Regions from separate parts of the Lacrimispora struthionigena genome, predicted to be linked through region 3. Evidence: riboswitches for the same ligand, from Rfam matches in the RefSeq annotation. Region 3 holds a riboswitch; each other region holds the start of a gene.
The links. Region 3 has a riboswitch for thiamine pyrophosphate ahead of thiM (hydroxyethylthiazole kinase). Riboswitches for the same ligand answer to the same signal wherever they lie in the genome.
Positions count from the first base shown of each region.

Region 1 (8,124 bases), on a different contig from region 3:
CATTGTAAAAAACGGTTCAATTATCTACGAAAAATATCTAAATAGTTATTCACAAGATACTCTCTACGAAACGGCATGTATGTCTAAAAGTTTTTTATCTGCTGTAATTGGTACCGCAATTCAAAATAAGCTTATAAAAAATCTTGATACAAAAGTGGTTGATATTTTCTCAAAAGATGTTCCCGAAAACATTGATAAAAACTTTTATAAAATAACAATAAAACATCTTTTAACAAAAACATCAGGAATAAAATGGCCAGGTCCTAATTATCAATTTCCAGAGAATGAACAATTTAATGATATAAGACTTCCATTTTCGTTAAAAATAGAGGATGAACCTGGAAAAGTCTTTAAATATAAGCCTGACCCTCATATTTTAATTTATGTTATAGAAAAGCTTTCAGGAATGGACTTTGTTTCTTATGTTGATAACAACTTGTTTTCCAAATTAGGTATTAAGGATTATCTCTGGAATACTAATTTCTATAAAGATGGATTTTTGTCACTGAAAACAAGAGATATTGCAAAATTAGGATATTTATATTTAAATAATGGTTTGTGGGAAAATCAACAACTTATTTCCTCAGAATATATACAAGAATCAACAAGTGAGCATGTACATGGTAATTTTCCTGAAAGCAATTCCTACGGCTATTTATGGCGGGTAAATGATATTGAAAATCATAAAGCTTTTCATGCAGGTGGATTTGGCGGTCAAGCTCTTTATGTAATACCTGACTTGCAGGTAATTTTTGTAATTACATCTAATACAGATAAACCACATCAAGAAAACAAATTACTTGCGCAGGAGTTTATAAAGAGAATAACATTAGACAATGTTAGATAATATCATGATTTTCTAAAGTAAAATTAATGTTTGAGCCTGATCTTCTTTTAAATCAGGCTTTAACATTAAAGAAAAATTTTGTGCCTATTTGTGATACGGTTCCCCATTGATAATCCGATAACTCCGATAAATCTGTTCCAGCAAAATCACCCGCATCAACTGATGGGGAAACGTCATATTAGAAAAGCTCAGCTTGTAATCAGCCCGCTTTAATACAGCGTCCGCAAGCCCAAGGGAACCGCCGATAATAAATACAATCTGGCTTACCCCGCCCACTCCAAGAGCCGCTATTTTTTCTGACAGCTTCACCGAATCCGGGGTATCTCCGTCAATGGCCAGGGCGATCACATAGGCGCCTTCCTTTATGGAAAGAAGAATTCTCTCGCCTTCCTTCTCCTTAATCTGCCGCTCCACCGTCTCGCTGGCATGGTCGGGTGTCTTTTCATCTACCACCTGAATCATTTCAAGCTTGCAGTAGCGGCTCAGTCTCTTGCTGTATTCGGCTATGGCGTCAGTATAAAACTTTTCTTTTATCTTCCCCACAGTCACCAATGTGATCTTCATTCGTATCTCCTCTATCCATTCAATTCTTTCTTCATCATGGCAATTAAAAATTCAGTAATATCTCGTGCAGACCGTTTTTGCCCTGTCTTCACTTTACGGACAACTTTTCCTTCCGGTTTTACACTGATATGATAAACCACCCGTAAGAATTCTTCCGCTTCCTCCCAGGCTTCCCGGCTCTCAGGAATTAGATCCAGCCCCATCTGGAATACATGAAACATTCCTTCAAAAACGGATATCCGGCATTTCACCCCAGCTTTTTTTAACTTCTGCCCAACCATCAGGGTGTCGCTTAACAATACCTCGTAATTTCCAACCTGCATCAGTACGGGAGGGAATCCGCTAAAGTCTCCGAACAGCGGCGAGATATACGGTTCCATGGGATCTGACTCTCCGATATACGTAGAATCATAAAGCATATTATGGGTGGAATTGCCAAAAAGGGGATCCAGCTCATAATTAGCCTGATAGCTTTCCCCGCTATTTGTTAAATCCGTCCAGGCAGACATGGTGAGAAAGCCTCCCGGAAGAGGCAGGTGATTGTCCTTTAAATATAGGCCCAATGCAAGGCCTAAACCTCCGCCAGCTGAATCTCCTGCTATTACAATATTTTCAGGGGCATACCCCTTCTCCTGTAAAAGCCACTGGTAAGCCGAAACGGCATCCTGTAACGCAGCCGGATAGGGATCTTCCGGAGCTACCCGGTAATCCGGAGTCAGAACATCTCCTCCATAACTGATCTTGGAATACCGGACTGCAAATCTCCGGTAAATATTCTTCATGGGGCCGATATAACCGCCACCGTGAAGCTGAAGAATCACGCGACCTGTTACCACTCCAACAGGTCTTAAATATTCCATCTTTAAATCACATTTTTCTATAATTTCATATTCATATCCAGCCGGACATACCCAGGCCGGTTCCACTGGATTCTTTCTCAGTTCACCACTCTGGAATGGCTGTTTAAACGAAGTTTCCATCACATTCTGCATCATATCTCTCACCAGATTTCCCATCACACTCACTTTTTTTCTTCTCATATGTCTACCTCCTTTCCAGACAGCACGTTCTATATATGAAATCGTCTGATCAGCTCATTCTTTACTCTCCGGTCTCCCAAAGCAATGGTGACTGCAAGAATTATCACGGTCACCACCACTGTCACAATGGACAGAAGCGGTCTGGTAATCAGCCCTGCTGCCCATAGAATTAACGGAATAAAGCTGAATACAGTAACTGCAATCTGATACATGAAATAGCTTTGCCAATTCATTCGGTTAACAAGAATTAAAAATACCACCGCCAGGTCAGCAAATAATATGGTGCTTGGTATCCCATAGTTTACAGACCAGCCGCTGTACCCTGTCACATGATCAATCGCAACCCATACGATCTCTGCCGCTATGGTCTGCATCACCACTTTTCCCGCCAGATTGGAATGGCGCATAAAGGAATACCGGACTGTCATGACGGAGTAAGCCATTAAGGCAATTGCGATCACTGACCATATGGAACCAGAATAGGTAGCAAGGTTAATAATTCCAAGTATCACCGCGGCAAAAATCATGATGCCGTAAAAGATATTGGCAATCTTTTTCATCCGTTCCTTGTCATACCGGATCTGGGGATACTGCCCCTTATCATCTCTGTGATCCGGCACACCATTGCTTTCCAGTTCAACCGGAATCCCTTCTTTTCTTAGAAAACCGAAAAAGGTATCCGCAAGCCTTGTATCCTGAAAAACAGAGCTGAAGGTAACAATAACCTCATCTCCATAGGAACATACCCCGCATTTCATAGGCTGTCTGCGTGAAACCCCGATCATCATGGTAAAGCGTTCTATCTCATCTGCATATTCTTCATCCATCTCAATGGGACCGATGTTTGACAATGTCATGGTATATGCCCCATTGTTCCTCCAGAATATCAGATTTAAAGCAAGCCATTTTATTACAAGAGGAGTAATGCGCAGATACCACTTCTTCTCGCTGGAAACATTATAGGAAATGGTCTCCTCCATCTTCTCTTTTGTAATCTTTTCATCCATCTGGGTACAGACCACCTGTAGTATCTCCTCAAAGGTATGATTCTCTCCGGAAGAAAGAAATTCCACTAAAGTCACAGCAAAAAAATTCGCCATTGTCTCAGAACCGAAAAAATTCCTTAGATTAATGGGAATGCTGATTCCAATGGATTGATCAGATGGCTTCTTTTTTAAATACTCCTGATAAATAGACCAGATCAGCCCAGCAGTTAAAAAACGGGTAATACTGACGCCATAGCCCTTGCTTACAGCCTTGATCTCTTTTAAACCGATATAGCCGTGAAGAATATTCTCCTCATCCAATGAGAGCAGCTCCCCGGTGATATGATAGGCTTTTGCAGAACTGTATTTTTGTTTCCGGATCTTTCTATAGTTACGGACGTAACTGTCCTCCACATTCATGGAAACATCGGAAGAAATCTTCTGGGGGGCTCTGTGACCTGTTCTTGAATCCTTTACCAGATCCAGGTAGCGGTAAACCAGTGCCTTTAAAAAATTAACTGCACCCAGTCCATCTGTGACAGCATGAAATACTTCCAGATTGATCCGGCTTCCAAAATAAGTGACCCGGAATAAAAAAAGCTGGTTGCTGTGAGGGTCAATATACTTACAGGGATAAGTTGTCTCCCGTTCAATGACCGGCATCCGGCTGTTGTGTTCAAAATAATACCAGAAAAAGCCTCTCCTCAGTTTCACGGAAAATCCTTCAAACTGTGGCAGAACTTCCTCTAACGCTCTTTGTAAGGTTCCAGGTACCACTTCACTTTTTAGCTGGGCACTGATCCGGAACACATTGCTTAAATTTTCATCGGCTATGACAGGAAAAATCTTTGCCGTATTGTCAAGCCTTCTCCATCGTTCACCCTGCGGGCTTTTTTTCATCGTTTCGGCACTCCTTAATTTAAGAAAAGGCGGATCTCTCCAGTCTCCCGGCAGAAATCCTCCTTTTTTTCACTAGACGCGGAAATAATATCCTACGCCCCATTTCGTATGCACATATTTGGGATCGCTGGGGCTGGGCTCAATTTTCTCCCTCAGACGCCTTACATGAACATCTACAGTACGGACATCGCCTGTGTCCATCGCCTTATTCCCCCAAACGTAAGTAAGCAGCTGTTCTCTGCTGTAAACTTTGCTGGGATTGCAGGTTAAAAGCTCCAGAAGATCGAATTCTTTTGCTGTTAAATTGATCTCTTTTTCTGCAATAAAGACCCTTCTGGCATCCCGATCCAGCTTTAAATCACCGGCTGTCACCAGATGGCTGTCTTCCTTTTTATCCCGTCTCCCCTTCTTGGCGTTTCTACGCATAATTGCCTTAATTCTTGCTTTTACTTCCAGAATGTTAAAGGGCTTCGTAATGTAATCATCAGCTCCATACTCAAGCCCCAGAATCTTATCCATATCGTTGCCCTTGGCTGTCAGCATAATGATGGGCATCTCAGAAAATTCCCGGATGGCCTGACAAACCTCATATCCATCAAACTTTGGAAGCATGACATCCAAAAGCACTACATCGTATTCCTTCTGTTTTGCCAGATTAATGGCTTCCTCACCATCATAGGCACAGTCCACTTCCATACCGTCCTGCTCCAGACTGAATCTCATTCCCTTTACAATCAGTTTTTCGTCATCTACTACTAAAACACTTGCCATTTTGCACCTCTGTCTTCTATTTAAACCGTGATATCGTCTTTTATCTTCTGAAAGGCTGCCTCCTTGATCCCTGATATCTTCATAATGTCTTCAATCTTCTGAAATCCACCGTGACTCTCCCTGTAACGAATGATGTCATCCGCCTTCGCCTCTCCCACTCCTCTTAAGGTCATGAGCTGGTCCTTGTCAGCCGTGTTAAGATTCACTTTACGTCTGCCTTCCGATGAACCTGGTCCGGAAGATAACGCCTGGTCCAAAAGCACTTTGGCTTCTTCCTTGTCCGGCACTTTAAGCTTCATCCCGTCTTTGACCGGTTCCGCCATGTTTAGCGAATCAGCTGCTGCATTCTCCGTAAAACCTCCGGCTACTGCCACAGCCTGAAAGATACGGCTTCCCTCCTCCAGCTCATAGACGCCTGGAAAAGCCACCTCTCCGCATATATGTACATAGCAAATACGTATCGGTTCTTTTGATGTTTCTTTTAAATCCCCGGCTAACGTTTCCTCTTGTGACGATGCAGGTGTCTCCTGAATGGAAACAAACCCTTCTTCCCGGTATTTATGATTTCTGTTTAAGCCATAGCAAATACTGCATATAATTACGCAGAAAGCTATGGCTGCGATCTTAATCCTATGATAGTTCATGGAATCCTCCCTTTACAAAATTTTGTAAAAAAGGATCCCATCCTCAGCCCTTGTACCTATTCTACCTAAAGAAATAAGTAAATACAAGCACTATTTCCAAATTAGTTAAAGATTATAATGCCTATGATGGCTACAACTGCTCCAATCAGTTTTTTCCACTCAAATCCAACTTTTTCTACGCCAAATAAACCAAATACCTCCACTGCATAAGCCACCACGATCTGGGACAATACTATCACCAGTGCTGCTTTTGCCGGACCTAACGTCCCCATACTTTTCACAACTGTGTAAGTAATAAATGCACCGATAATGCCTCCGATCAGCATGTATTTGGGGTGAACCGAAAGAAGGGCTGAAATATCGTCCCTCCCTGAGAAATACCATAAAATGAGGCAGGTCAAAAAAGCAGTCAGCTGGACCCAGCCTGTGGAAACCCACATGCTTGTCTGCTTGGACACTCCCGTATTTAATACTCCCTGTATGCTCATAAGCGCTCCTGATATCAGGGCAATGATAAAGCCTGTCATAGATACAACCTCCGCATCTGTATTTTTTAATTGAAAAAATGCAATGATGCACTGCTTTACTAGGTTGTGCTTAATTTACTTTTTTATACTTATTTTACAGGCTTAAATATCTTGACATTCCCTTTTATTTCAGTTATACTCACACCGAAATGAAAAAATTATGACACGCTGGGGGAGCCTTAGGCTGAGAATGGTATTTACCTGACCCTTACTACTTGAACCGGATAATGCCGGCGGAAGGAAGCAATAGTAGTAGTCCCCTCCTGTGCATACGAAGGAGGTTTTTTTATGTCATTTTTTCTAACCTATTCTCAGGAATCCGGAGAATACCTTTTAAAGCCAGCCGGTTACGGACTGGTGATTGCAGCACTTTTAATAATTTTACTGGGGATTCATCTGCTTACTGGCAAAACACTTCCTACCAGACAGCTGAAAACCCGCCAGATGGTAACCTGCGCAGGTGCGATGGCACTGGCTATGGTGGCTTCTTTCATCAAATTTGCCTCACTTCCGTTCGGAGGTTCCATCACATTGTTTTCCATGCTGTTTATCTGTCTGATCGGCTATATCTACGGCGTTAAAGCCGGAATCATGACAGGAGTGGCATACGGAATTCTTCAGTTTATTATGGGGCCATATATTTACGCTCCTGTTCAGGTTCTCCTGGACTATCCCATAGCATTTGGCTGTCTGGGCCTTTCCGGATTGTTTCATAACAAAAAATACGGACTGATTCCAGGATATATCACAGGTGTTTTAGGCAGATATATCTGCCATGTTATTTCCGGTTACATATTCTTTGCTTCCTATGCGCCGGAAGGCATGAACCCGCTTTTATATACCTTTGGATATAACGCTACCTATATTATTCCTGAAATGGTTGTAACTATCGTAATATTATATCTGCCACCGGTCATCGAAGCCATCACCCAGATGAAACGCCAGGCAGTAAACGGTTAAAACAGATAGTAGTCCGGCATAGATCTATATCTATCCGGGCTACTATTTTATTTGTATCCTACCAATAATACTTTTGAAAAGAATCAAGTACACTTATCTGGGATTTTGCAAAAGAATCATCACGAAGCCGTTTACTTTCCATATTGGGTCTGGAATAATCCGTTTTAATATCTGTATTTTCATTCTGATTATAAGCATTCAGCGCTTTATCCACTCCATTCATGAAAGCACTCCATTTTTTTTCAGACATATTATTATTGCCTTCACGGTCATTTTCTAAATCCTCATTAATCTTTTTCTTGATTTTTTTCTCCCAATTTAATACTTCCTTTCTGAATACCTCAGCCATATTTATTTCTGCGCCATCATTATATTTTGTTCTCACATTTTTTGATGCTGTGTCGGTATGGCAGTATTTATTTAACCCGGTTATTTCCATAAAATTTTCCTCCTAAACAGAAACTAATTGAGTTTTTCTACTTTTATTATCGGCTGAAATTAAGCAAATATAAATACAACCCAGGCTGCACCGGGCACAATTCAGGCAAAAAATACCGCCCCCCGGGACGGTATTTTTCATAATCACATTATTTCTTTTTATGCTTTAGCAGCTTGGTGATTTCCACAATGGGAATGATGGAAACGGAAATCAATACCGCCACAAGATATTCCACCAATGAAATATGTTCAAAGGAAAACGCTTCCCGTAAAAACGGAACATAAATGACAGCGGTTGTCAGAACGAAGGATACTGCCAATGATGCGGTCAAAAAGTTATTCCGCGATTTTAAATGAAAGATGGAATCCTTTCTGGAACGCATATTAAAGGAGTGAAACATCTCAAGCAGGGACAGGGCTAAAAACGCCATCGTCATACCATCGGAA
Region 1 is NZ_JBMBWP010000001.1:413,100-421,223, reverse strand. Features, by position in the region: gene ACOAOT_RS01950 (serine hydrolase domain-containing protein) at 1-847, shown strand, start outside; gene rlmH (23S rRNA (pseudouridine(1915)-N(3))-methyltransferase RlmH) at 932-1,411, opposite strand; gene ACOAOT_RS01940 (alpha/beta hydrolase) at 1,423-2,451, opposite strand; gene ACOAOT_RS01935 (DUF6320 domain-containing protein) at 2,481-4,337, opposite strand; gene ACOAOT_RS01930 (response regulator transcription factor) at 4,410-5,108, opposite strand; gene ACOAOT_RS01925 (helix-hairpin-helix domain-containing protein) at 5,129-5,752, opposite strand; gene ACOAOT_RS01920 (DMT family transporter) at 5,854-6,279, opposite strand; TPP riboswitch at 6,440-6,538, shown strand; gene thiT (energy-coupled thiamine transporter ThiT) at 6,568-7,239, shown strand; gene ACOAOT_RS01910 (hypothetical protein) at 7,298-7,678, opposite strand; gene ACOAOT_RS01905 (cation-translocating P-type ATPase) at 7,827-8,124, opposite strand, start outside.
Region 1: it holds a riboswitch for thiamine pyrophosphate, as region 3 does, so the genes downstream of both, thiT (energy-coupled thiamine transporter ThiT) here and thiM (hydroxyethylthiazole kinase) in region 3, are expected to answer to the same signal.

Region 2 (8,124 bases), 1.0 Mb from region 3:
TGGACCCGCCTTACGTACCGGCTGAGAATCCATGCGGCGCGTATGTCCATCATTTTGTCTATAAAAGAGAGGATGAGGCACCCAGAGCTTACTTAAACTTTGAGGGAGTGGATTCCTGTTTCTACGTATGGTTAAATGGCAGTTACGTGGGATACAGTCAGGTTTCTCACGGAACCAGTGAGTTTGATGTTACTGGAGTAATTCGGGAGGGAGACAATACTCTTTCTGTTCTCGTTTTAAAATGGTGTGACGGAAGCTATCTGGAAGATCAGGATAAATTCCGTATGACCGGTATTTTCAGAGACGTATATCTGTTAAAGAGACCGGAAGAAGGTATTTTTGATTATTTCCTGACTACCACTGTTGGAAACAACCAGGCACATGTGCAGGCAGCAATCACATTTAGCGGAAAAGAGATTCCGGTGAAAGTAACAGTAACTGACAGAGATGGGAATACGGTAGCCAGTAAAGAGGGATATCCTGTTGATGGTAAGATAGAGTTCGGGATAGAAAATCCAGTGCTCTGGAATGCAGAAAAACCATATCTTTATACGGTTATGTTTGAAACTGGCCAGGAAGTGATTGTTGACCGTCTTGGAATCAGGGAAATCGCCATTCGTGATGGTGTGGTATACCTAAATGGAGAAAAAATAAAGTTTCATGGCGTAAACCGCCACGACAGTGATCCTGTTACCGGATTTACAATCAGCCTGGATCAGATGAAGCGTGATTTACGTCTGATGAAAGAGCATAATGTAAATGCTATCCGAACCAGTCATTATCCCAATGCGCCTCAGTTCTATCAGCTTTGCGATGAATACGGATTTTATGTCATTGATGAAGCAGATAATGAAAGCCATGGAACCGGTTATATCTATATGGCGAACCGCACCACAGAGGTTTGGAGAGACCGTTGGAACCGTGCCATCGCAGACAATCCTGAATTCACAGAAGCGACCGTTGACAGAACCAGGCTTTTAGTTGAACGGGATAAGAACCGTCCCTGCGTAGTGATCTGGTCTATGGGAAATGAATGTGCTTATGGATGCACCTTTGAAGCAGCTCTTTCCTGGACAAAGTCTTATGATCCAACCAGACTTACCCACTATGAGGGTGCCAGATACATCGCTGTGGATAAAACCTATGATTTCTCCAATATCGATTTATTCAGCCGTATGTATCCCAGTCTGGATGAAATTATCGAATACACAAAGCGGGAGACAGCAAAGCCATTTATTCTCTGTGAATACAGTCATGCCATGGGAAATGGACCTGGAGATTTAGAGGGATACTTCCAGGTGTTCGAACAGCACGACCGGGTATGCGGCGGTTTTGTATGGGAATGGTGTGACCATGCGATTTATCAGGGAAGAACCATTGACGGAAAGCCCATGTATCTTTATGGAGGAGATCATGGGGAATATCCTCATGACGGTAATTTCTGTATGGATGGGCTTGTCTATCCGGACAGAAGACCTCATACAGGTCTTATGGAATTTAAGAATGTAAATCGTCCGGTTCGGGTTGTTTCCTTTGACCAGAAGAAAAAAGAACTGACCCTTCATAATTACCTTCACTTTACTAACTTTAAAGAGTATGGATGCATTGGTTATGAGGTGAGCTGTGACGGAGAGGTAATAGCAAACGGAATGGTTGGAGAAACCGACATGCCTGAACTTATGCCCCAGCAGGAGTGCAGACTTTCCTTAAACTTTGACGTTCCGGCAGCTGGTAAGTGTTACTTAAAAATAAGCTATTATCTGAAAGAAAGCAATGCTCTTGTAAAAGCTGGAAGTCTTCTTGGTTTTGATGAGGTACTTTTGGAAAATGCAGATATGAGAAACCAGAAAGCAGCTGTACTTTTAATGAAGAAAGAAGAAAAGGGTGGATTTGAGGTTTGTGAAGATGATCGTTATATCCGTGTTAGCGGAAAAAGCTTTTTCTACACCTACAGCAAATTAACTGGAACATTTCAGGATATGAATTTTGAAAATCAGTCCATTCTGGAACGTCCCATGGAAATCAATATCTGGAGAGCACCTACGGATAATGACAGCGATATTAAGGGTAAATGGAAAGAGGCTCACTATCACCGTGCATCTTCCAGAGGATATGAAACCAGATGGGAAGAAAAAGATGGCAGTCTTGTAATATCCACTAAGATGTCAATGGTAGCAGCACCAATTCAGCGGATTCTTATGATTGATGCGGTCTGGACCATTGGTGCAGACGGCGCCTTAAACGTAAGACTGGATGTAAAAAGAGATATGGAGTTCCCCGAACTTCCACGATTCGGCCTCAGACTGTTCCTTCCAAAGCAGATGGGTCAGGTAACCTATTTCGGTCTTGGTCCTGTTGAAAACTATATTGATAAGAACAATGCCAGCTATCATGGTCTGTTCTCTTCCAGCGTAAAAGAGATGCATGAGGATTATTTAAGACCTCAGGAGAACGGAAGCAGAAGTGATTGTGACTTTGTGACCATAGAGGGAGACGATTTGTCACTCTCTGTTGCAGCAGATAAAACCTTCTCTTTCCACGCCTCCGAATATACCCAGGAGGAACTGACAGAGAAAGCCCATAATTATGAACTGACTCCTTCCGGTTACACAGAATTCTGTGTGGACTACAGACAGAACGGAATCGGATCAGAAAGCTGCGGACCGGAACTTCGCAAAGAATATATGTTTGTGGAAGAAGAATTTACATTTGAATTTACACTGGTACCTGGAAGTAACCGGTAAATTATTTATATGAAATAAATACCGTACAATAGTCTGAGAGAAGATGTTTGTTTATCTACTCTCAGACTTTTTCCTTTTCTAAGGAGAAAGAGTATTATCCTGTTCAGATTCTTATTTAATAATCTTGCATACTATTTTATATTTTTTCAATTAATAGGATTGTAAGATATGCTAAAAAATATTTGACAATTATTTGCTGTTTTATTGTTGTAAAAAAAATAAAGACAATGTATAATTAAAACAATGTTATTATAGATAGTTCATATGTATAATATATTTATTTATAATTGCCTGGAAAGTGTTGGAGATAATAAATTTAAGGGGGATGAGACAATGAAGTTAAAAACATTTTTTGGTGTTACAATTTTAGTGGGTATGATTATCGGAGGTAGCATAACTTCTATTGCGGCAGATGATGCAATAGTTACACCAGATGCAGTAGGGACTACTGTTACTCATAATTGGAGTTTCAAAGTAGACCGTACTTATGAAGAAACACAGGGGGGATGGACACATATTTATACGGGATCGCCTGCTACACGAAATGGGGAATATGATTCAATATCCCACTCAACTGCCTATTCTCATACATACACCGGTACAATAGGCGGTGATCTAAAAGGGGGAATCCAAGCTCAACTAGGATACTCTTTTGGAAAGACTGTTACTTTCGGTATATCAAAAAACAGTGGTTCGTTAAAAAAGGGGGAATATGTAAAAGCTTACTATCAGAAAAATTTTGATGTCTCAAAAATTCAACAAACAGATCTGAAACGTACGACAGGATATATACTTTCAGGTGGTCAGTATAGGCCAGTGAATAGAATTGAAACAATTACATCTTATGTATACGCTAAAAAAGCAATTCAACCTAAAATAAAACTTGAGTACTGGGCGAATGGTAATCAGGTAAGGTCAGACTCGGCAGGACATCCAACTCATGTTGAATACTACGAATTCATTAATGGTCAATATTGTCAGGTAGGGAGCAATTAAATGAAAAGTTATTTTGGGGCATTGCTATTGGGATTAAGTTTTCTTAGCTTAGCTATTTTGATTTCATTAGCAAAAGTTTCGATGTATTTAGATAAGTTGAATGGCTTAAATTATTACACAGATATTTATAAGTATATTAATCCAATAGAAATTATCAGTGTGATTATTTCTGCCATCATAGCTTGCATACTAATGGGTAAAAAAGGATAGTAACATATATTAATGATCCAGATTATTAAAAATATGAAATATTAATCCAACTTTTCAGGTTAAAAGGGGACCGTTGCTCTATAGGAGAAATCTTTCAGAACAACGGTTCTTTTAAGTTAAAAAAATTATATTTAACTTGTTTATCTATTGGCCAATGAGCTGCCGCAGATAGGAGAGCAATCCAAGTCTGCGAAATGTTTCTAATAAGAATGCAGCAAATACGGTCCCACATACAGTGCTCATCAAAAAAGGAACTACAAAAAAGAAAACAGCAACATCCTTGCCAAGTATCAGCGTCGCAACCGGATAGCAGAGGATTGCACCGATGATTCCTGTCCCAGTAATTTCTCCCACGTAAGCCCATAGAAGTTTTCCGGTCTTTTGAAACAGAAGCGCACTGAAAAATGCCCCCACCATACTTCCGGGAAATGCAAGAAGGGTTCCGGTACCGGATAAGTTTCTGATAAGAGATGAGATAAATGCCATGGCAACACCGTAAGCGGGGCCTAAAAATACTCCTGCGAGGACATTTACTAAGTGCTGAATGGGAAAACATTTAGAGGCTCCAATGGGAATGGAAAAGCCGGAAAGTGAAACGGTAAGTGCCACAAGCATTCCACTGGCTGCCATTTTTTTAATTGTAACTCCTGAAGAAATCCGGGATATACCTGTTTTGCCTGAGTCTGTTTTTAAATACATGTTTTTACTCCTTCCTGGTCAATCTCATTCATCATAGATGTTGACAATTTCTCCGTCTAAAATCCGGTTCATATTTTTCATTGCACAGAAGTTGCCGCACATGGAACAGGTATCTTCCTTTTCCGGTTTGGAGGATGCACGGTACCTTCTGGCTTTTTCCGGATCAATGGCCAGATTAAACATAGCTTCCCAATCAAGGCGTTTTCTTGCATCACTCATCTGGTAATCCCATTCCTTTGCCCCTTTGATGCCCTTTGCCAGGTCAGCAGCATGGGCAGCGATCCGTGCAGAAATAATGCCTTCCTTCACATCATCGGCATCGGGAAGCCTTAGATGTTCCGCAGGGGTCACGTAGCAGAGAAAAGAAGCGCCGGCAGCGGCGGCTATGGCACCTCCGATGGCTGCGGTAATGTGATCGTAACCGGGAGCAATGTCTGTAACCAGAGGTCCTAATACATAGAAGGGAGCGCCTTTACAGATGGTCTGCTGAATTTTCATATTGGCGGCAATCTGGTCAAGAGGCATGTGTCCGGGTCCTTCAATAATTACCTGTACATCCTTTTCCCACGCGCGGCGGGTCAGTTCCCCAAGGGTTACCAGCTCTTCAATCTGGGAAATATCGGAAGCATCTTCAATACAGCCTGGACGGCAGGCGTCTCCAAGACTTAATGTGACATCGTGCTCCCGGCAGATTTCCAGAATGCGGTCGAAGCTTTCATAAAATGGGTTTTCATTTCCCGTCATCTCCATCCAGGCAAAGATAATGGAGCCGCCTCTGGATACAATATTGGTCAGGCGTTTTGCTTCTTTAAAACGATGAGCCGTCTGCTTGTTGATGCCCACGTGAATGGTCATGAAATCCACTCCGTCTAACGCATGCATTTCCACAATCTGAATCCATTCCTCAGAAGTTATCTCCTTAAGTGGTTTATGATAATAAACCACGGCATCATAGATTGGCACAGTTCCAATCATGGCCGGGCACTGGCTTGTCAGTCTTTTTCTGAATTTCCTGGTATCTCCAAAGGAACTTAAATCCATAATGGATTCCGCTCCCATTAAAACTGCATCCTCAACCTTTTTTAGTTCTAATTCCATGTCGTTTAAATCTCTGGAAGTTCCAAGATTTACATTAATCTTTGTTTTCAGCATGGAGCCAATGGCATTTGGCTCTAAGCAGGCATGGTGTTTGTTGGCTGGAATCACTGCCTTGCCTTCGGCCACCAGCTCCATTAACTCTTCCGGTTTCATTCCCTCTTTTTTGGCTGTGATTTCCATTTCTCTGGTCAGAATGCCTTTTCTTGCGGCATCCATCTGTGTAGTGTAATTCATATGTAGTCCTCCTTCATTTTGAAGGGATTTACGGCACAGGACAAAAAAAGAGCCCATACCAAATAGGTACAGGCCCAGATAGATACATCCGTCTTGTATAAATCCCTACGTTGGCATTACCCAAATCAGGTTATAAAGGTCGAAGTTTGATAACTTCCTCTCAGCCCGCATACGAGCTCCCTCTTGTGGCACTAGTGTAGCACCGGTACATATGGATGTCAAGTAGATAATCATTTCGTTATGGCAGATTTCATCTCTCTTATGTAGTCACAAATCGGCGCTACACAATCTTTGCCATGCAAGGCAGCCAGCTTTACAATGGCACTTCCCACGATAATGCCATCTGCATATTTACTTAATTCCTTCGCCTGCTCCGGTGTTGAAATACCAAATCCGATGGCACAGGGGAGGTCCTTGGAGGCTTTTACCAGAGAAACCATATCCTCGATATCCGAGGTGATTTCTTTTCTTACGCCGGTTACGCCCATGGAAGAAACGCAGTAAACAAATCCCTCCGCTTCAGATGCGATGGCAGTAATCCGTTCCTTGGAAGTAGGTGCGATGAGAGAAATCAAGTCAATCCCGTACTTTTGGCAGATGGGATGAAGCTCTTCTTTTTCCTCAAAAGGCATGTCGGGCACAATAAGAGCATCAATGCCGCATTCTGCCGCATTTTTAATAAAACGCTCACTTCCATATACAAATATGGGATTAATGTATGTCATAAACGCCAGAGGGACATTTGTTTTTTGCCGTATACGGGTGACAGATTCAAAAATTTTATCTGCAGTCGTGCCAGCAGCAAGAGCACGCTGGTCTGCTTCCTGGATCACGATTCCCTCTGCAACCGGGTCAGAAAAAGGGATTCCCAGCTCTATTATATCAGCACCTGCCTCTGCCATGGCAGGAACCAGCTGCTCTGTTACGGTAAGATCCGGATCCCCGGCTGTAATAAACGGAATAAATGCTTTTCCTTTTAAAAATGCTTCACTGATTCTACTCATAGATTTCTACCCCCTTGTAACGAGCAATTGCGGCCACATCTTTGTCTCCACGGCCGGATAAGTTGATGACGATAATCTGGTCTTTTCCCATAGAAGGCGCAATCTTTCTGGCATAGGCGATTGCATGGGCGCTTTCAATGGCAGGAATGATTCCTTCTTTTCGGGATAAATATTCAAATGCCTCCACTGCTTCCTTATCAGTAACAGGAACATAATCAGCCCTGCCGGTGTCAAACAGTGCGGCGTGTTCGGGTCCGATACCCGGATAGTCAAGTCCTGCTGAGATAGAGTATACGGGAGCGATCTGTCCGTACTCATCCTGGCAGAAATAGGATTTCATTCCATGGAAGATGCCTACGGTTCCAGTGGAAATAGTAGCAGCATTTTTATCAGTGTCAATGCCGTGTCCGGCAGCCTCACAGCCTACCAGCTTAACAGAACTGTCTCCGATAAAATCATAGAACAGGCCCATGGCATTGCTGCCGCCGCCCACACAGGCAATGAGCATATCGGGCAGCTTTCCTTCTGCTTTTAAGATCTGTTCCCTGACTTCTTTTCCGATGATGCTTTGGAAATCACGTACAATGGTGGGAAATGGATGAGGTCCCATAACAGAGCCCAGAACGTAGTGGGTATCCTCCACTCGGTTGGTCCATTCCCGAAGGGTTTCATTTACCGCATCCTTTAATGTTTGGGTTCCGCTGGTAACCGGATGAACCCTGGCTCCTAAAAGCTCCATACGAAATACGTTTAATGCCTGGCGGTCCGTATCCTCTTTTCCCATGAAAATTTCGCATTCCATTCCCATTAAGGCTGCAGCAGTAGCAGTAGCCACACCGTGCTGGCCAGCACCGGTTTCTGCGATAACGCGGGTTTTTCCCATTTTCTTAGCCAGGAGAACCTGACCCAGTGCATTGTTGATTTTATGAGATCCTGTGTGGTTTAAATCTTCCCGCTTTAAATAAATCTTTGCACCGCCAAGATCCTCTGTCATTTTTTCTGCATAGTACAAAAGAGATGGTCTTCCTGTGTAAGTTTCATGAAGTGCCTTTAACTCTGCAAGAAATTCTTCATCCTGCATACAGGCATTGTATGCTTTTTCCAGTTCCGTCACTGCATTCATCAGCGTTTCGGGGATA
Region 2 is NZ_JBMBWP010000002.1:1,808,906-1,817,029, reverse strand. Features, by position in the region: gene ACOAOT_RS17555 (glycoside hydrolase family 2 TIM barrel-domain containing protein) at 1-2,744, shown strand, start outside; gene ACOAOT_RS17550 (hypothetical protein) at 3,078-3,740, shown strand; gene ACOAOT_RS17545 (hypothetical protein) at 3,741-3,950, shown strand; gene thiW (energy coupling factor transporter S component ThiW) at 4,095-4,649, opposite strand; gene thiC (phosphomethylpyrimidine synthase ThiC) at 4,674-5,981, opposite strand; TPP riboswitch at 6,066-6,174, opposite strand; gene trpA (tryptophan synthase subunit alpha) at 6,212-6,985, opposite strand; gene trpB (tryptophan synthase subunit beta) at 6,978-8,124, opposite strand, start outside; gene ACOAOT_RS17520 (phosphoribosylanthranilate isomerase) at 8,108-8,124, opposite strand, start outside.
Region 2: it holds a riboswitch for thiamine pyrophosphate, as region 3 does, so the genes downstream of both, thiC (phosphomethylpyrimidine synthase ThiC) here and thiM (hydroxyethylthiazole kinase) in region 3, are expected to answer to the same signal.

Region 3 (8,124 bases):
TTCCATGCACCGGTTGTAATTATTGTATGCCGTGTCCTATGGGAGTGGATATCCCAACCTGTTTTTCCTGTTTTAATGACATGGAGATAGAGGGAAAATTAGCTTCCAAAGCCAAATACATCATGCAGACCAGCATTAAGAATGAACCCCGCAACGCATCGCTTTGTGTAAAGTGTAAAAAGTGCGAATCCCATTGTCCCCAGCATATTAAGATCAGCGAGGAGATGACCCGGGTAGCAAAGTCCCTGGAAGGGGTCAGCTACAAACCGCTGCGGTTCCTGATTAAAAAGGTTATGAGATTTGATAAATAAATCAGTCAGGGTTCAGCATATAGTCTGATTCCTGTTAAAAGTAAGCCATAGATGAAGAACCATCATTTATGCCTTACTTTTTTTTATTGCACACAACTTTAATTCAGCTTGACAATCTGTCGATAATATAATTAAACTATTTGAAATAGTTCAATGAAAGAATACGTATGATAGAGGTGATGGTATGCTTAGCCATATTCGAATGAAAATGCTTCTGATCGTTATTCCCGTATTATGTGTGGTCCTCATGCTGAGTTATAATGCCAGTGTAAAGACAGCAAAAACGCTGGTTGATCATGAAACCAGCGAACGAATATCTGCAGAGAAAGAGATACAGAAAAACATCATCGAAAAGAACATGAATGATGCAGCTGAAATATCCAAGGCTCTGGCTGTATTTGCAGGAAATGGCTGTAAAGATTATTCACCCGATTATTTTATTAATATTTTGAAACCCATTGTCCAGGATAATCAGTTTATACTGGGGGCTGGGTTCTGGTATGAACCATATGCATATGACAAGTCTCAAAAATATATGGGACCCTATGTGTACCGGGATGGCGACCGGATCATACCAACATTTGATTACAGTAACGCTGACTATGATTACTTTTCCCAGGATTACTATGCTCTTGCGAAGAAAACAAATAACATTGTTTGGACGGATATGTACTATGATCAGACCAGTAATCTGTATATGATTACATGTTCCCAGCCTGCCTATGATGGTAACGGTAAATTTATAGGTTGCGTAACTGTGGACGTAGGACTGTCTTCCATGCAGAAATTTATCTCCGATTACATTGCCAGTCATGATGGCACAACCTATATTATAAATAGGGAAGGAGCCTATCTTGCTGCAGAAAGTGAAGCTGCGGTGAAAGCAAAAGGCAGTGTATACGATTCCAATAATCAGTCCTATCTTGCTGCTGTTTCAGAAGTTATTTCAAATGAGAATGGAAGAACATCTTATATTAAAAATAAACAGGAGATCACTGTGTTTTATAAGACACTGAATGATCTGGGCTGGAAAATTGTCTTCGAAGTACCGGAGAGCTCCATTAATAAACCCATAGTGCAGCTGTCTAATACATTCATATGGATATTCGGACTTTCCCTTATGTTTATGTCCCTCACCGTTTTTATTCTCACCGGCAGGATCATTGACCATCCGGTTAAAGCTATTTTAAGAGAAATAAAAGAGATAGGAGATCGCAGCTTTGATCAGGAAGTCAGCAGGGAACTGGTAAAAAGAACCGATGAATTTGGATTAATTGGAAAATCTCTCGATGAAATGAAGCAGCAGTTAAAACAAAGCAATGAGAAGCTGGAGCATTCTCTCAAAGAGAATGTGGAATCCCAGAAACAATTAATCTTGCAGAATCAGATTTTAACTGAGCGGGAAACACAGATGTATCACAGCCTTAAATATGCCCACTCGCTGATGGAAGCGATTCCTGACACCGTATTTGTCATTTCCCAGGAAGGTGTATTTTTAGACTGTATTGGAGATCTGGATCATCTGTTTTTTAAGAGAGAGCGTTTTATTGGTAAAAATATTACAGATGTAATGCCACAATCCATTGCTGCAAAAGGCAGGGAGCTGATCGATCAGGTTTTTCTCACTGGAGAAAACCAGAAAATTGAGTATGAGTGGACTACTGCACGGATTACAGAATATCATGAACTGCGGATTGTAAAATGGTTTGATGACAAAGCCATTGCAATTGCCAGAAACATTACAGAAACCCATAATTATATTAAAGAAATCGAAGAGATCAGTTATCATGATCATATAACAGGACTGCACAACAGAAGGTATTTTGACCAGGCATCAAAGGAACTGAATCTTTCCGAAAATCATCCCATCAGTGTTATTTTTGCAGATCTCAATGGACTAAAGATGGTAAACGATTCCTTCGGTCACAAATATGGAGATTATATGCTGAAGCGTTTCGCCGAAATCCTGGCGGATTCAGGAAAGAAAGGGGAATTAATCAGCCGTGTAGGCGGAGACGAGTTTGCGATTATTCTAAGAAGGACAGAAAGAGGGGAGACAGACCGGTATATCCGAGAATTAAAAGAAAAATGTGCAAGGGAGACCATCAACGGAATCGAACTTTCGGTTTCGTTCGGATATCACATTATTGAGGAATTCGGGATGTCGATTCAAAAAGCGGTAAAGCTGGCAGAAGATGAGATGTATCAGAATAAATTATATGAGGCCAGTAGCAGAAGAAGCAAAACCATTGATATTATATTAAACACCCTTCATGAAAAGAATCCAAGAGAGGAGCAGCATTCCCAGAGAGTGGCAGAAATTTGTGAGACAATGGCAAAACAGATGGGGTTGCCTGACAGTGATATAAATAAGATTAAGGCGGCCGGTCTCCTTCATGATATTGGGAAAATCGGAATTCAGGAAGAGGTTTTAAATAAACCCGGAATTTTAACAGAGGATGAATATCAGGAGGTCAAAAAACATTCAGAGATCGGATACCGTATCCTAAATACTTCCCCTAATATGTCGGAGATAGCGGAGATTGTTTTATGCCATCATGAGCGGTGGGATGGCAAGGGGTATCCCAAAGGAAGAAGCAAAACAGATATTCCGCTGTTTGCAAGAATCATCACCATAGCTGATGCATACGACGCCATGACAAGTGACAGAAGCTACCGGAAGGCACTGCCTGCCTCCTATGCAAAAAGCGAGCTGATTAAGGGTTCAGGTAAACAGTTTGATCCGGAGCTGGTTGAGTTTTTTGTGAACCATATGAAGGGATTGAATTGACAGCATCTGTCCCTTGTGTTAAAATCGAGAAAATTCAATATGTTTTGGGGAGCTGGTGACCCGGCTGAGAGGAAGTAAAGAACTTCGACCCTTATAACCTGATTTGGGTAATGCCAACGTAGGGACAGCCACTCTTACTAACTATCATGAGATATGTCTTTATTGGCATATCTCATTTTTTTCCCTCAAAACAGGAAAAGGAGTAAGGAAAATGTTTGAACAAATTATTACCAATGTAAGAAACAATGTTCCAATGGTTCATGCAATTACAAATTATGTAACTGTAAACGACTGCGCCAACATCATTTTAGCAAGTGGAGGATCTCCCATTATGGCAGATGATATCAATGAAGTTACCGATATCACCGCTATTTCTTCCGCTCTTGTACTTAATATGGGAACCCTGAATGAACGTACCGCCATATCCATGCTGGCAGCAGGAAGGAAGGCAAATCAGTGCGGTCTGCCAGTTGTTTTTGATCCTGTGGGAGCCGGTGCATCGGCATTTCGGAAAAAAATAGCATATCAGCTTTTGGAAGAGATCCAGTTTTCCGTTATAAAAGGTAATATATCGGAAATTAAATTTCTGGCAGCAGGAGAAGGAAGAACGTCAGGTGTGGATGCCTGTGAAGGGGATAAAGTGACGGAGGACAATTTAAAAAGTGTGGCAGACTTTGCAAAAGAGTTCTCAAAAAGAACCGGTTCCGTCATCGCAATTACAGGAGCCATTGATGTGGTTGCTGATGAAAATCATGTTTATGCAATCAGAAACGGTCATTTCATGATGAGCAGTATCACTGGAACCGGTTGCATGCTTGCTGCTGTTACCGGAAGCTTTGTGGGAGCCAATCCAGGCAGTATTTTAAAGGCCTCTGCAGCTGCCGTATGCGGGATGGGACTGTGTGGGGAATTAGCATATGAAAAGCTTTGCCAGCTTCACGGAGGCACCGGTACATACCGTATGCTGCTGATTGATGAGATGAGCAGACTGAATGAACAGATGCTGGAAGAAGGTGGAAAATATGAATGTATCTAAAGAAAATATGCTTTTATATGTGGTGACCGACCGGACCTGGCTTGACGGGAACAAACTTCACGAACAGGTGGAGGAAATTATTAAATCAGGGGCTTCGTTTGTTCAGCTTCGGGAAAAAAATCTTGATTATGACAGCTTTGTTGCAGAGGGAAAAGAGATTAGAAGAATCACTGAAAAATATAAAATACCTTTTGTGATAAACGATAATATTCAGGTGGCTCTTGCGGTAGGGGCAGATGGTGTTCACGTAGGGCAGAAAGACCTGGAGGCAAAAAAATGCAGGGAGCTGATCGGAGAAGACAAAATACTGGGAGTATCAGCTCAGACGAAAGAGCAGGCACTTCTGGCTGAGAAAAACGGAGCAGATTATATCGGGGTGGGTGCAGTCTTTGAGACCTCCACCAAAACCGATGCCAATCCTGTTACCTTTGAGACTTTAAAAGAAATCTGTAACTGCGTATCCATTCCTGTAATAGCCATAGGCGGAATCAATGAGAACAATATTTTAAAACTAAAAGGAAGCGGTATTGACGGAGTAGCAGTTATTTCTGCAGTTTTTGCTGCCAAAGAGAAGGAAAAAGCAGTAAAAACTCTTTTATCATTGGTGAAGGAGGCGGTTTCATGAAAAAAGTATTGACGATTGCAGGCTCTGATTGCAGCGGCGGCGCTGGTATTCAGGCAGATTTGAAGACAATGACTGCACACAAGGTATATGGAATGAGTGTAATTACAGCTCTTACAGCCCAGAATACCACAGGTGTCACATCGATTATGGATGTGACACCTGAATTTGTAGGACAGCAGATGGATTGTATTTTTACCGACATTTATCCTGATGCGGTGAAAATCGGCATGGTATCAAACAGCGGAATTATCGAGATGATTGCCACGAAACTGAAAGAATATAAGGTGAAAAATCTGGTTGTCGATCCGGTTATGATATCAACCAGCGGTTCTAAGCTGCTTTCTGAAACAGCAATGGATGCGCTGATTGGCAGACTGCTGCCTGCAGCACTTCTTGCCACGCCCAATATTCCGGAAGCAGAGTCCCTTTGCAATATAAAAATCACCAGCAAAGACCACATGGAAAAAGCGGCAGAGGCAATCTTTCAAAAGTTAGGCTGCGCAGTTTTAATCAAAGGAGGTCACCTGACGGAGACATCTGACGATTTACTTTATACCAAAGAAAACATGGTATGGATTACAGGAAAACGCATTGACAATCCAAATACCCATGGAACCGGCTGTACGCTGTCCTCTGCCATTGCCTGCAGTCTTGCCAACGGCTGCACACTGGAAGAGAGCGTAAAAAATGCCAAAGCGTATATTACAGGAGCTTTAAATGACCAGTTAAACATCGGGAAAGGCAGCGGTCCATTAAATCATATGTGGGGATTGACATAATCTGTAAACTGTTATAAAATAAGTAAACTACCAGTTTACTTATTAAAATGATGGGACACAGGAGGTATTACTATTGGGAGCGGAAGAACGGAAACAACAGGAAAAGGAAATTAAGAGAAAGGATATCATTGACGCAGCGGAAAAAGTATTCTTTGCAAACGGTTATGAGAATTCTTCCATGGATGCTGTTGCAAAAAAAGCAGAATTCAGCAAACGAACCGTTTATGTATATTTTAACAGTAAGGAACAGATCTATTTTGAAATTATGATCAGAGGTTACAGACAGCTGTTAAGAATGATGGAGGAAGGGTTTGGAAAAGAAAAACCAGCCAGTGCGCTGGATGAGCTTCACTGCATTTTTTTCACCTTATTCTCTTTTCGTCAGAAGTATACAGATTACTTCAAGGCAATCATGGAGTATGAAACCAAGGATGATGGGTATCAATGCGGCGTCACAGATGACTCGAAAGAAGAGTGTTACCGCCTGGGGGAGGAAGTTCTTTCTTTTCTGTTAGAGGCGCTGAAAAAAGGGAAAAACGATGGAAGCTTTAAACGGGATATGAACTGTGAGAAAACTGCGCTGATTTTATGGGCATTTACAATCGGAGTTTTTAATGCAGGTGGAAGGAAAAAGGAATATCTGGATAATTATCACCATACTTCCGTGGAGGATTTCTTAGAGGAGTCCTTTCAGTTGATGATACAGCTGGTTTTGGCATAGGAGACTGATGTATGAAAGTATTTTTAAAGATAATTGCCTGTATGGCCAGTTCCATTATTTTCCTGTTTTTTGTATTATTTATACTGGGCGGAGGATTTATGAAGCAGTCATATCTAGAACCGTGGAATAAAAATTATGCATCAAAGTTTGCAGATCCCCGGGTGCGTCTGACTGCGGTCGGACTGCTGGCAGCAAACAACCACAATATGCAGCCGTGGAAAGTGAAACTGGACAAAGAAGATTCCATGGTATTTTACTTATATGCGGACAGCCTGAGGACTACCAATGAGGTAGATCCTCTTTACCGGCAGCTGATGATTACTCAGGGGACATTCTTAGAGTATGTAAGAGTGGCCGGAGAAAAGGAAGGATTTCAAACTGAGATTGCCATCTTTCCAGAGGGTGAATATGAGGAAAATGATATTTTAGGCAGCATGGATAAAAAACCGGTAGCTAAGATTACTCTTATACCTTCCAAGCAGGAAGAAAGTCCTCTTTACAGTGGGATATATCTGGCAGATACAAACCGGGGAAATTATAAGATGGAAGCTCCTGATTCTTCCCAGATCTCCCAATTATTAAAATTACCGGATCGGGACAGTCTGTCCATAAAGATTTATACCGATCAGGCTGATCTTAATAAAATCGGCAATTACGTTATGGAAAGTGCAACAATCGAAGCCGGGGTTACCAGGGCAATGGAGGAATCCAATGCAATCTTCCGTGCAAACGAAAAGGAAAAAAACAAATACCGATGGGGATATTCGGTGGAAGGACAGGGAGCTTCCGGCTTTAAACGGTATCTGCTCCAGGGATTAATCACCATGTTTCCATCTATTAATGAAGGAAAAGGTGCATCTGAAAACTTCATTCATTATACGAAAACAGCAGTCGATCATACTGCCGCCTATGCAGTCATAACAACCAGCGCCAACTCACGGACAGATCAGGTGCTCAGCGGTATGCTATACAGCAGGATGATTCTTACGGGTCATACCATGGGTCTTGCCATGCAGCCTCTCAGCCAGGTGCTGGAGGAATATCCGGAGATGAAACAGCCCTATGATAGTTTCAGAAACGATTATGCCGGCCAGGGCCAGACCATACAGATGCTTTTACGAATTGGGAAACCGGAAACATCTGCTCCAAATTCCATGAGAAGAGATGTTATGAGTTTCATTATGGAATAAATTGTAAAATTTAGTCGATTTTTGAAATAGATATTTGTAAAATAAACAATCCCAATGTATAATAGAATTAACTACTATGACAAGGGGGATATGTTTTTATGAAGACAATAAAAAGCAAACTGTTTTTTGTTATATTTCTTTTGTTATTTACGACCTCAGCGGTCAACGTGATTACAGGTATCAGCGCCAGTTATTACAGTATTACCGAGAACACCAAAAGTGATATGAATGCTATGGGAGAGATTGCCAACACCGCATTGGCTGCGGAGATCAGTCTGTTAAAGGAACAGGCAGAAAGTCTTGCCAGTCAGCTGGGAACGATGCAGTCAGGTGATATGGGTAAGAAGCTGAATGCTCTGGATGTGGCAATGAAAAATACGAAATTTAAAGCACTGGCAGTTGCTGGTCCGGACGGAAAGCTGTCCAGTACGGATCAGGCCCTTAATGGGCAGGATTTTTCAACCAAAACGTTCTTCTCAGACAGCTTAAAAGGAAATACTACAATCTCCTCAACGGAAGCATTGGACAATCAGATGGTATTTTATGTCTGTTCTCCTCTGCCTTCTCAATCAGGTGTGGTGATCGGTGTTCTGGACAGCCTTTACTTCAGCAGGATTATTGAAAAGATTGTAATTGGTAAGACAGGCAATGTATTTATGCTTGACAGTACC
Region 3 is NZ_JBMBWP010000002.1:764,144-772,267, reverse strand. Features, by position in the region: gene ACOAOT_RS12545 (aldo/keto reductase) at 1-311, shown strand, start outside; gene ACOAOT_RS12540 (HD domain-containing phosphohydrolase) at 496-3,102, shown strand; TPP riboswitch at 3,138-3,245, shown strand; gene thiM (hydroxyethylthiazole kinase) at 3,314-4,138, shown strand; gene thiE (thiamine phosphate synthase) at 4,125-4,763, shown strand; gene thiD (bifunctional hydroxymethylpyrimidine kinase/phosphomethylpyrimidine kinase) at 4,760-5,542, shown strand; gene ACOAOT_RS12520 (TetR/AcrR family transcriptional regulator) at 5,616-6,263, shown strand; gene ACOAOT_RS12515 (Acg family FMN-binding oxidoreductase) at 6,275-7,453, shown strand; gene ACOAOT_RS12510 (methyl-accepting chemotaxis protein) at 7,552-8,124, shown strand, end outside.